DNA from 3 places in the Actinoplanes sp. NPDC051537 genome. Region 2 is predicted to be linked to each of the others. Evidence: riboswitches for the same ligand, from Rfam matches in the RefSeq annotation. Region 2 holds a riboswitch; each other region holds the start of a gene.
What was found. A riboswitch is a leader RNA that binds a small molecule or an ion and turns the genes downstream of it on or off. The one in region 2 is predicted to bind cyclic di-AMP.
Positions count from the first base shown of each region.

Region 1: linked by a shared signal. The riboswitch ahead of ACZ6TB_RS42075 (transglycosylase family protein) and the one ahead of ACZ6TB_RS32480 (C40 family peptidase) in region 2 are both predicted to bind cyclic di-AMP.
Region 3: linked by a shared signal. The riboswitch ahead of ACZ6TB_RS26725 (C40 family peptidase) and the one ahead of ACZ6TB_RS32480 (C40 family peptidase) in region 2 are both predicted to bind cyclic di-AMP.

Region 1 covers NZ_JBVJIU010000024.1:19,450-22,716, forward strand. The annotation lists gene ACZ6TB_RS42070 (saccharopine dehydrogenase family protein) at 1-1,018, opposite strand, end outside; cyclic di-AMP (ydaO/yuaA leader) riboswitch at 1,245-1,403, shown strand; gene ACZ6TB_RS42075 (transglycosylase family protein) at 1,405-2,097, shown strand; gene ACZ6TB_RS42080 (YybH family protein) at 2,186-2,530, opposite strand; gene ACZ6TB_RS42085 (LysR family transcriptional regulator) at 2,622-3,267, shown strand, end outside.
Region 2 covers NZ_JBVJIU010000014.1:293,910-297,176, forward strand. The annotation lists gene ACZ6TB_RS32470 (BlaI/MecI/CopY family transcriptional regulator) at 1-231, shown strand, start outside; gene ACZ6TB_RS32475 (M56 family metallopeptidase) at 278-1,180, shown strand; cyclic di-AMP (ydaO/yuaA leader) riboswitch at 1,303-1,440, shown strand; gene ACZ6TB_RS32480 (C40 family peptidase) at 1,455-2,450, shown strand; gene ACZ6TB_RS32485 (M1 family metallopeptidase) at 2,541-3,267, opposite strand, start outside.
Region 3 covers NZ_JBVJIU010000011.1:91,690-94,956, reverse strand. The annotation lists gene leuS (leucine--tRNA ligase) at 1-1,154, shown strand, start outside; gene ACZ6TB_RS26725 (C40 family peptidase) at 1,220-2,032, opposite strand; cyclic di-AMP (ydaO/yuaA leader) riboswitch at 2,039-2,170, opposite strand; gene ACZ6TB_RS26720 (MurT ligase domain-containing protein) at 2,601-3,267, shown strand, end outside.

The DNA of each region.
Region 1 (3,267 bases), on a different contig from region 2:
TCGTCGTCGCGAAGATGTCCATCGTGAAATGCCCCGATTCGCGGGCCCGCTCGTTCGGCCCCTCCCCCGGCTTGGGCAGGACCCGGTCGAGCACATAGCGGGTAGGCGGCAGCGAAAGGCCGGCCATCAGCGCACCGAGTCCGAGCCGGGTGCCGTGCGCGATCACCGGCGAGAGCGGCGACGTGCCCACGCTCATCGCCTCGCGGTAGCGGAAGCTCCGGCCGTACTGCCAGTTACGCAGCGCGTTGCTGCGCCGCACCACCCGGGTGTTGTACGACGCCATGACGAACGGCGCCAGCATGCCCCGCAGCCGCGGATGCACGGTGGAGGCGTCGACCACCGCGGTGTCGTCCTGCCGGCCGAGGTCGGGCTCGTTCGCGCGGTCCGGGCTGAGCGAGTACGGGCTGGCCGCGATCTTCCGCAGCTTCCGGTCCGCCTTGACCATGTCGAGCTGGTGCCGCATCGAGTCGATCGTGCCGCCGCTGAAGCCGCCCTTCATGCTCGTGACGACCAGTGTGGTGTCGGCCAGTTCGCCGGCGTCGTCGGCCTTCACCTGTTGGTCGAGCACGTGCACGCCGATGTCCGACGGGATCGAGTCGAACCCGCACGAGTGCACGATCCGGGCGCCGGTAGTGCGGGCGAGCTCGTGGTTCTCGTCGATGCTGTCCCGGGCGAACAGCACCTCGCCCGTGAGATCGACGTAGTCGGTGCCGGCCGCGGCGCAGGCGCGCACGAGCGCTTTGCCGTATTTCGCATATGGCCCCACCGTGGTGATCACGACTTTGGCGGCGCCGGCGACCTTCTCGAGGGCCGACACGTCCGCGGCATCGGCGACCAGGATCGGCCAGTCAACGCCCAGACGGCCCTTGACCTCGGCCAACCTGCTCTCCGACCGGCCCGCGAGGGCCACCCGTGTGCCTTCCGGGGCGTGCTCGGCCAGATACTTCGCCACCAGCACCCCGACGAAGCCGGAAGCACCGTAGACGACGATGTCGTGATCGCGGACCCGCTCGCTCATGGTCGCCGATTCTCCATCACGTTCCGCCCCCCGTCGCGGCAAGTTACCGATCGGTAATCAGAGATGCATAGCTATCGGTCATTCTCGGCATAAAGAAAGATCAAATAGGTCAATCGGTGAGAAGAACGTCACCTTTCCCGCGTCGAGCTTGGCCTATGCCGCGATTCCGTGGTTACGGTCAGCCGGTCCCGCAATGGCGGGCACCGCGGGTGGACCGCCGAGTCCCTGCCACCGCCCGCCGGAAATCGAACTCGTGGCAGGGAGCGGGGGACCCAAGTTCCTCGGCGCGCGATATGCGCGCCTCGGGGTGAAGCCGCCGAACGAGCGGCCGGGCACCTCAGCCCGAACCCGACAGCTGACCTCGTAGGCGTGGAGGTTTCTCTGTCATGGCACAGATCCGCAAGCATGCCCGCAATCCGCGGGTGCGCAAGCACGCCCGTCTCGCGCTCGGCCTCACGGCCGCCGGCGTGGCGGGCACGGCCGCTCTGCTCGGACCGGCTTCCCCTGCCCAGGCGTCCAGTGTGAACTGGGACGCGGTCGCCCAGTGCGAGTCGGGCGGGAACTGGAGCATCAACACGGGCAACGGCTTCTACGGCGGGCTGCAGTTCACCCGCGGTACGTGGAAGGCCTACGGCGGCACGAAGTACGCGAGCACCGCCAACAAGGCCAGCCGCTCGGAGCAGATCCGGATCGCCGAGAAGGTGCTGGACGGCCAGGGCATCGGCGCCTGGCCGATGTGCGGCAAGAAGGCCGGCTCGACGAAGCACTACACGGCCAAGCACGCCAGCGGCTCCTCGTCGAAGCCGTCGGCCAAGAAGCACACCTCGAAGCACTCGACGACCTCGAAGTCGTCCACTCACAAGACGACTAAGAAGTCGTCGAAGCCGTCGCACGTGGTGACCCGGGCGACGACCGCGAAGGCCACCGGCAAGACGTACGTCGTCCGCTCCGGCGACACGCTGTCGGCCATCGCCACCAAGAACCACATCAAGGGCGGCTGGCACACCCTCTACCAGCTGAACCACGGCACCATCACCAACCCGAACCTGATCTTCCCCGGTCAGCACATCGCTCTCTGATCCACCGCTCGCGACCCGGTCGCCTTCCCCCCGCGGTGGCCGGGTCGCATCCCCACGGTGTTCGATCGCACGGCATTTTGGCCGCGTGTCAGCTTGTCGGCGTGACGAACTCGGGCTGGTCGAGCACGCGTAGCCAACTGCCATCCGACTGGCGGCGCACCACCTGAGCACGCGCTCCGGCGCCGTCCTTGGGCGGCGTCGACGTCAGCGCCAGATCACCACTGATCAAAGTGGGCAGCGGCTGCTCCGGCTGGAACTCCGGCATCTTCGGCAGCACGTCCTCCCAGAACTTCTGGATCGCGGCCCGGCCCACCGTCTGCTGACCGGGCGGATAGGCCATGACCGCGTCTTTCTCGTACAGCAGCGCCAGGCCTTCGGCGTCCTTGGCGTTGGCCCGCTCCACGAACAGACGGGTCAGTTCTTCCGGCTTCATTGCCTTTGCGCGTTCGGTCATGCGCCCACTCTTCGCCGGCCCCGAGCAGAAGTCCAACGCATAGTTCTTGTGGTAACTAGAATCCACAGTTATGGAACTTCGTCAGCTCGAGTACTTCGTCGCCGTGGCCGAGGAGGCCAACTTCACCCGGGCCGCCGAGCGCGTACGGATCAGTCAGTCCGGGGTGAGCGCCCAGATCAAGGCCCTGGAGAACGAACTGGGGTCACCGCTGTTCGACCGGTCGGGGCGGGTCGCGCGGCTGACCCAGGCCGGAAAGGCCGCCCTTCCGTTCGCTCAGGCGGCGCTCACCGAAGCGGAGTCCATGCGCGAAGTGATCGACGCGGTGAACGGGCTGGTCCGGGGCCATCTGACGGTCGGGATGGTTCGGGGCTGCGAGATCAAGCCGCTGTTCGCCGCCATGGCCTCCTTCCACCGCCAGCACCCGTCGATCGAGCTCGAGCTGATCGAGGATGACTCGAGATCGCTCATCAACGGGGTGCTCTCCAGCATGTTCGACATCGCGCTCGTCGGCGTCGCCGGCGAGCTACCGTCGCAGCTGGCCAGCCACGTGATCGCCCGGGAAGGCCTGGTAGCCCTGGTTCCGCCCGGTCATCCACAGGCCGGAAAGAAGGAGTTACCGGTGACCGAGATCTTGTCGTACGCTCTCGTCACGTTGCCCGAGGGAACCGGTATCCGCGCCGCGTTCGACGAAGCGTGTGTGACCGCGGGCAAGTTCC
Region 2 (3,267 bases):
GTCATGACCGTGCTGCACCGCCTGGCCAAGAAGCGCGTGGTGGTCGAGCAGAAGGCCGACCGCGCTTATCGGTACGCCGCGACGCAGTCCCGCGAGGAGATGACGGCGTCGGTGATGCTCGACGCCCTGAGCGCGAGCACCGACCAGGACGCGGCGCTCGCCTACTTCGTCGGCCGGCTGCCCCCCGAGGCCCTCAAGGCGGCGCTCGAGGCCGTGACCAAGCGGAAATGATGGCTCGCCGATCCGCTCGTGGGTGGCGGGCGGGGCGGTGGGACGGGTGACCGCGCTCCTGCTCGGCGCGCTCGGGCTGGCCCTGTCGCTCGCCGTTCCGGGCATCCTCGCCCACGCCCGCTGGCCCGACCGCGCGCCGGCCGCGGCGGTGCTGCTGTGGCAGGCGATCACCCTGGCCGCCGTGCTCTCCGCGCTCGGCGTCGTGCTCGCTGCCCCGGAAGAGCTGGCCCGCGCGGCCGGCGCCGGCAAGCCGGTCACCGCCGCCGCCCTGGTCGGCGCCCTCGCCGTGGCCGCGACCATCGTGCTGCGGCTGCTCTGGTCGCTCTACGGCGTCACCAAGCGCTCCCGCGAGCGCCGCGCCCGGCACCGCCTGCTCGTCGACCTGCTCGACCGCGCCGAGCAGCGCGAGGAGCTCGACGACGACAACGTCCGCGTGCTCCAGGGCAACCTGCCGCTCGCCTACTGCGTGCCCGGCCGGGAGGCGCGCGTGGTGCTCAGCGACGGTGCGCTCCGGCTGCTCGACCGTCCTCAGGTCGAGGCCGTCCTCGCCCACGAGCAGACCCATCTGCGCCACCGCCACGAGGTGGTGATGGAGTCGTTCACGGCCTTCTATCGCGCCGTCCCGGCGCCGTTGCGCAGCCGGGCGCCGCTGGACGCCGTACATCTGCTGCTGGAGATGGTGGCCGACGATGCCGCACGCCGCCGCACCGGGTCCGCGCCGCTCCGCGGCGCCCTGGAACGCCTGACCGACGCCGTCCCTCTGACGGAGGATGTCGGTCCCGCGAAGGGCGACCAGGCGCGCCGTCTCGACCGTCTGGCGGCGCCGCCACGGTCGTCCGCGGCCCTCACCGTGACCGTCGCGGCCGGCGCCCTGGCCCTGCTCGTACTACCCACAGTGATCCTGGTCCTGCCCTGGCTCGACCAGGCCCTGGAGGCGTGGCCGTTCTAGTCACGCTGAGTAGCCTGCACGGTGCAAGCAGTTTCCTGGCCGTGGCAGCTTCAGTTAACGACTTGATCGGGAGTACGGTGGTCCCCGGTTCGGCAGCCCCCCATCGTCCATCCGGACGATCTGACGGACCACCGCCTAATCGTCCATGGCGACGAACCGGGGACCCGAGTAGTCGGGGTGAAGCCGCGATCCCCTGCGGCCGGGCGCGCTTCCCGCCCGAACCCGTCAGCTAACCCGGTCGGCGGCTTGATGGAAGAAGGGATAACGCACCTACGTGAAACGGATTGGGGCGCGCCGCGCCGCAGTTCTGCGCAGTCTCGCCTGCGCGCTCGCCGCGGTCGGGATCGTCTTCACCGGACCGTCCGTGGCGCAAGCGACTCCCTCGCCGGCCAGCGTCGAGGCCCAGATCGACAAGCAGTGGAACGAGCTCGAGCCGGTCATTGAGCAGTACAACGACGTGCACGGCAAGCTGCTCAAGAACCAGACTCAGCTGAAGAAGCTCACCACCCAGCTCACCCCGCTCCAGATCCAGGTGGATGTTGCCCTGTCTCAGGTGCGGGGGATGGCCGTCGACGCGTACATGCAGGGTTCGCCCAACGCGTTCAACGCCATGATCGTGAGCGGGTCGCCCACCGGGCTGACCGACAAGCTGACGTACCTCGATCAGCTTGCCCGTCACCAGCAGGACGAGATCGCCGGCGTCGCGAAACTGCGTGACAAGTACGCCGGCATGAAGTCCGATCTCGACGTGCTGACCAAGTCGATCGCGGCGCGCGACAGCCAGCTCGCGCAGCAGAAGGCCGCGATCCAGAAGAAGATCGACTCGCTCCAGAAGCTGCGGCTCGCGGCGTACGGCGCGGCCGGCGAGTCCGACGGCCCGTTCAAGACCGGGGCCTGTCCCGTCACCTACAGCCAGGACAAGGGTGGCCGCGCGGCGCAGCGAGCCTGCGACCTCGTCGGCAAGCCCTACGTCTTCGGCTCCGAGGGCCCGAACAGCTACGACTGCTCGGGTCTGACGAAGGCGGCGTGGGCCAGCGTCGGCGTCTTCCTCGACCACTACACGAAAGACCAGTGGAACGAGGGCAGGGCGGTGTCGCGGGACGAGCTGCAACCGGGCGACCTGGTCTTCTTCTATCCGGGCAGTCTCCATCACGTCGCCATCTACATCGGTGGCGGCAAGGTGGTGCACGCCCCGCACACGGGCGACCATGTGCGCATGGCGGTGCTCGACAAGGTGGGACCGATCGCCGGCTTCCGGCGTCCGGGCTGAGTTTCTCGGTACGTGCTTCGTGCAGCGAGGGCCGCCAGGGATGGCGGCCCTCGCTGTGTCCCAGCCCTCGACCTCTCAGCCCCCGACCTCTCAGCCCTCGACCCGGTGCGCGGCCCAGAACGAGGTGAGGCTGGTCGAGCCGGCGGCGGCCTGCGCGGCGGCCTTGAAGTCGGCCACCGTCGAGACGCCGTACCAGTGCGACGCCGCGTACGACTTGAGCAGGTTGGTCATCGCCGTCGTGCCGATCAGGCGGCGCAGGTCGTGCAGCGTGCACTTGCCGTAGCCGTAGACCACGGTGCTGTAGCGGCTGGAGTGCGCGTCCCAGTACGCCATCGAGTTCGTCAGCTTCTCGGCCGATGACTGCCAGGTGATGCCGCAGCCCGAGCCGGTCAGGCCGCGGTAGAGGTCGGTGGCGTAGTCGGTGAAGCCCTCGTCCAGCCAGGGCGTCGTGTACTCGTCGTCGCCCACGATCCCGTAGAACCACTGGTGGGCGAGCTCGTGCGCGAGGGCGGTCGAGCTGATCACGTCGAGCACGAAGCCCGGGTACTCCATGCCGCCGAACCAGTAGCCGTTGTCGAGCACCACGTCGGCCTCGCCGTAGGGGTAGGCGCCGAAGCGGGCCGAGTGCGCGTCGAGGGCGGCCCTGGCGGTGCTCAGCATCGAGTTGGCGCTCGAGGTGCTGATCGAGCTCACCGAGTACACGTTGACGGCGACGCCACCCGCCGTCGTTCCGGAGATCTTGCGGAACGGCCCGGCGGCCCAGGCGAACTCGCGCACCTGCTTTCCCACGGCGGTGGTGACCGTACGTCCGGAGCTC
Region 3 (3,267 bases), on a different contig from region 2:
AGCCGGAGACGCCGCTGTCCCGCAAGAAGGACTGGGTCAACGTCGAGCTGGACCTGGGTGACGGCCCGAAGTCGTACATCCGGGAGACCAACACCATGCCGCAGTGGGCCGGCTCCTGCTGGTACGAGCTGCGCTACCTGGACCCGCGCAACGACAAGGCGCTGGTCGACCCCGACAACGAGGCCTACTGGATGGGCCCGGCGCGCGACGGCGACTCCGGCGGCGTCGACCTGTACGTGGGTGGCGTCGAGCACGCGGTGCTGCACCTGCTGTACGCCCGCTTCTGGCACAAGGTCCTGTACGACCTGGGCCACGTCTCGTCCTTCGAGCCGTTCCGGAAGCTGTTCAACCAGGGCTACATCCAGGCGTACGCGTTCCGCGACGCGCGCGGCGTGATCGTGCCGGCCGAGGAGGTCGTCGAGCGGGACGGCAAGTACTTCCACTCCTCCCAGGAGGTCTTCCGCGAATACGGCAAGATGGGCAAATCGCTGAAGAATGTCGTCACGCCCGACGAGATGTGCGAGCAGTACGGCGCCGACACGTTCCGGGTGTACGAGATGGCGATGGGCCCGCTGGACGTCTCGCGCCCGTGGGAGACCCGGGCCGTGATCGGCTCGCAGCGGTTCCTGCAGCGGGTGTGGCGCCTGGTGGTCGACGAGGAGACGGGCGCGCTGCGGGTCTCCGACGAGCCGCTGGAGCCGGCCGTCCGCAAGCACCTGCACCGCACCATCGCCGGCGTCCGGGAAGACCTGGACGAGCTGCGGTTCAACACCGCGATCGCCAAGCTGATCGAGCTGACCAACACGCTGACCCCGCTGCCGGTCGCGTCCCGGGAGGCGATCGAGCCGCTGGTGCTGATGGTGTCGCCGTTCGCGCCGCACCTGGCCGAGGAGCTGTGGAACAAGCTGGGGCACGCGGGCACGCTGGCCTACGCGGACTTCCCGGTCGCCGACCCGGCGCAGCTGAAGGCCGAGTCGATCACCTATCCGGTGCAGATCAACGGCAAGGTGCGGGGGCGGATCTCGGTTTCCCCTTCGGCTTCCGAGGATTCCGTACGGGATGAAGCTCTGGCCGCGGTGGCCGAGGCGCTCGGGGATCGCACGCCCAAGAAGGTGATCGTGGTGCCCGGCCGGTTGGTCAGCGTCGTCGTCTGATCTCCATGGCAAAGGGCGCCGCGCGAACCGCGCGGCGCCCTTTCGTCTCGCCTTTGTTCCTTTTGTTACGCGACCAGACGGCGTACGACGTAGTTGCTGCCGTACATCTTGTGCTTGCCGACGCGCGCGCCGGTGTGCGGCGAGTCGTACATGTAGCCGTTGCCGGCGTAGATGCCGGCGTGGTACCCGTACGAGCCCGAGCGGAAGACGATCAGGTCACCGACCTTGACCGACTTCTTGGCGACGGCCTTGCCGTACCTCTGCTGCGAGTTCGCCTTGTGCGGCAGGCTCTTGCCGGCCGCCTTCTTGAAGACGTACATGGTGAAGCCGGAGCAGTCGAACCGCTTCGGCCCGGCGGCCGCGAACTTGTACAGCGCGCCGGTGTGCGACTTCGCCTCGGCCAGCACCCTGGCCCCGGCGTTGCTGCGCACCGTGATGCGGATCGAGCTGCCCCAGTACGCCTGGTACGAGCCGTTCCCGTAGAAGACGGCGCGGAGGTTCACGCTGGTGCTCGGCCGCGTGTAGAGGTTGGTGATGCCGTTCTTGCCGACCCGGACGGTGCCCACTGCGGCCCACTTGCCGCCCCGGTTGCCCTGGAGCTGGACCTTGCCGGACGTGATCCGCTTGCCCGTCTTCGGGTTGTAGTACCGGACGGTGATGCGAACCTGCTGGCCGGAAGTGAGGGTCCGGGTACTGACGTTGGTCAGGTTGGTGGGCTTTGGCTTGGCCGCGGCCTGGACCGCCGCCACCGGCGTGGCGGCGCTGGCCGCCGGCGTCGAGATCAGCTGACCTGCGCAGAGGCAGAGTCCCAGGGACAGCGCGGCAGTACCGGTGCCGACGGACAGCCGTCGACGCCGGCTCGAGGTGTGCTCGTGCACGGTAAGGAAATCCCTCCGGCACGCCTGCGAGGTTAGCTGTCGGGTTCGGGCGGGAAGGTTGCCCGGTCGCCGTGGAGGCCGACTTCACCCCGAGGTTGCCCCGTTGCCCGCCACCGGAGCGGGTGGCGCGGAGCGGACCGGCTGTCTCTCTCGAGAAGCTGTGGGTCCCCCGTCCCTGCCCCCGTATGCCTTTGTGGTTGTACGAGTTCGGTGGTCGTGACGATCGGCCCGGGGCAGGGCTCGGCGTGAACCGGATCGTCGCGAGCCGTTCCATTCGGATCGGCAGAACCTTGCTACCTGAAATTCCGCATGATCGGCGGGAGCGGTTTCGTCACGCTCCGTGGTTGGCACATTGGTGGCTGTCCAATTTGTTACGTCCGCGAGACAAATGCCGTGACGCGTCGTGCCGGGGGGATCACGGCTTGTCGAAGGTTACGGGTGAAACAGAACACATAAATAGTGCTTCCCCAGGTCAGGGCGATTTCGTTTCGTCCTGTCCGCCTCTTGTCCGCCGCAACTCGACGTAACAGCCGACTCCGGTACCCTCGCTCCCGTGACGGACGGCAAGATGCCCCTGCGGGCCAAGGTCGCGACCGGCGTGTCGAAGACCGCGGCCGCGCTTTCTCGGGCCGCGGGACGCGGCGACGGCTCGGTCATCGGCGGATGGATCGGCCTCAAGATCGACCCAGATCTCCTCGCCCACCTGGCCTCCGGCCGCGCGGTCGCGCTGGTCTCGGGCACCAACGGCAAGACCACCACGACGCGGCTCACCGCGGCCGCGCTCGAGGTGCTGGGCCGGGTCGCCACCAACTCGTTCGGCGCCAACATGCCGACCGGCCACACCTCGGCCCTCGCCAAGGCCGGCACCACGCCGTTCGCGGTCCTCGAGGTCGACGAGCACTACCTGGCCCGGGTGATCGACGCGACCAGCCCGCGCGTGGTGGCGCTGCTCAACCTCTCCCGCGACCAGCTCGACCGGGCCAAGGAGGTGGCGATGATGGCGCAGCTGTGGCGCGACGCCCTCGCCGGCCACCCCGAGGTGCGCGTGGTCGCCAACGCCGACGACCCGATGGTGGTCTGGGCCGCCGAGGGGAGCAGCGGGCAGGTCACCTGGTTCAGCGCCGGCCAGCGCTGGCACGACGACTCCTTCGTCTGCCCGCAGAGCGGCCACCCGATCGAGCGCAACGGCGGCGACTGGTGGTGCACCGGCTGCCCGTTGCGCCGCCCGCGGGCCC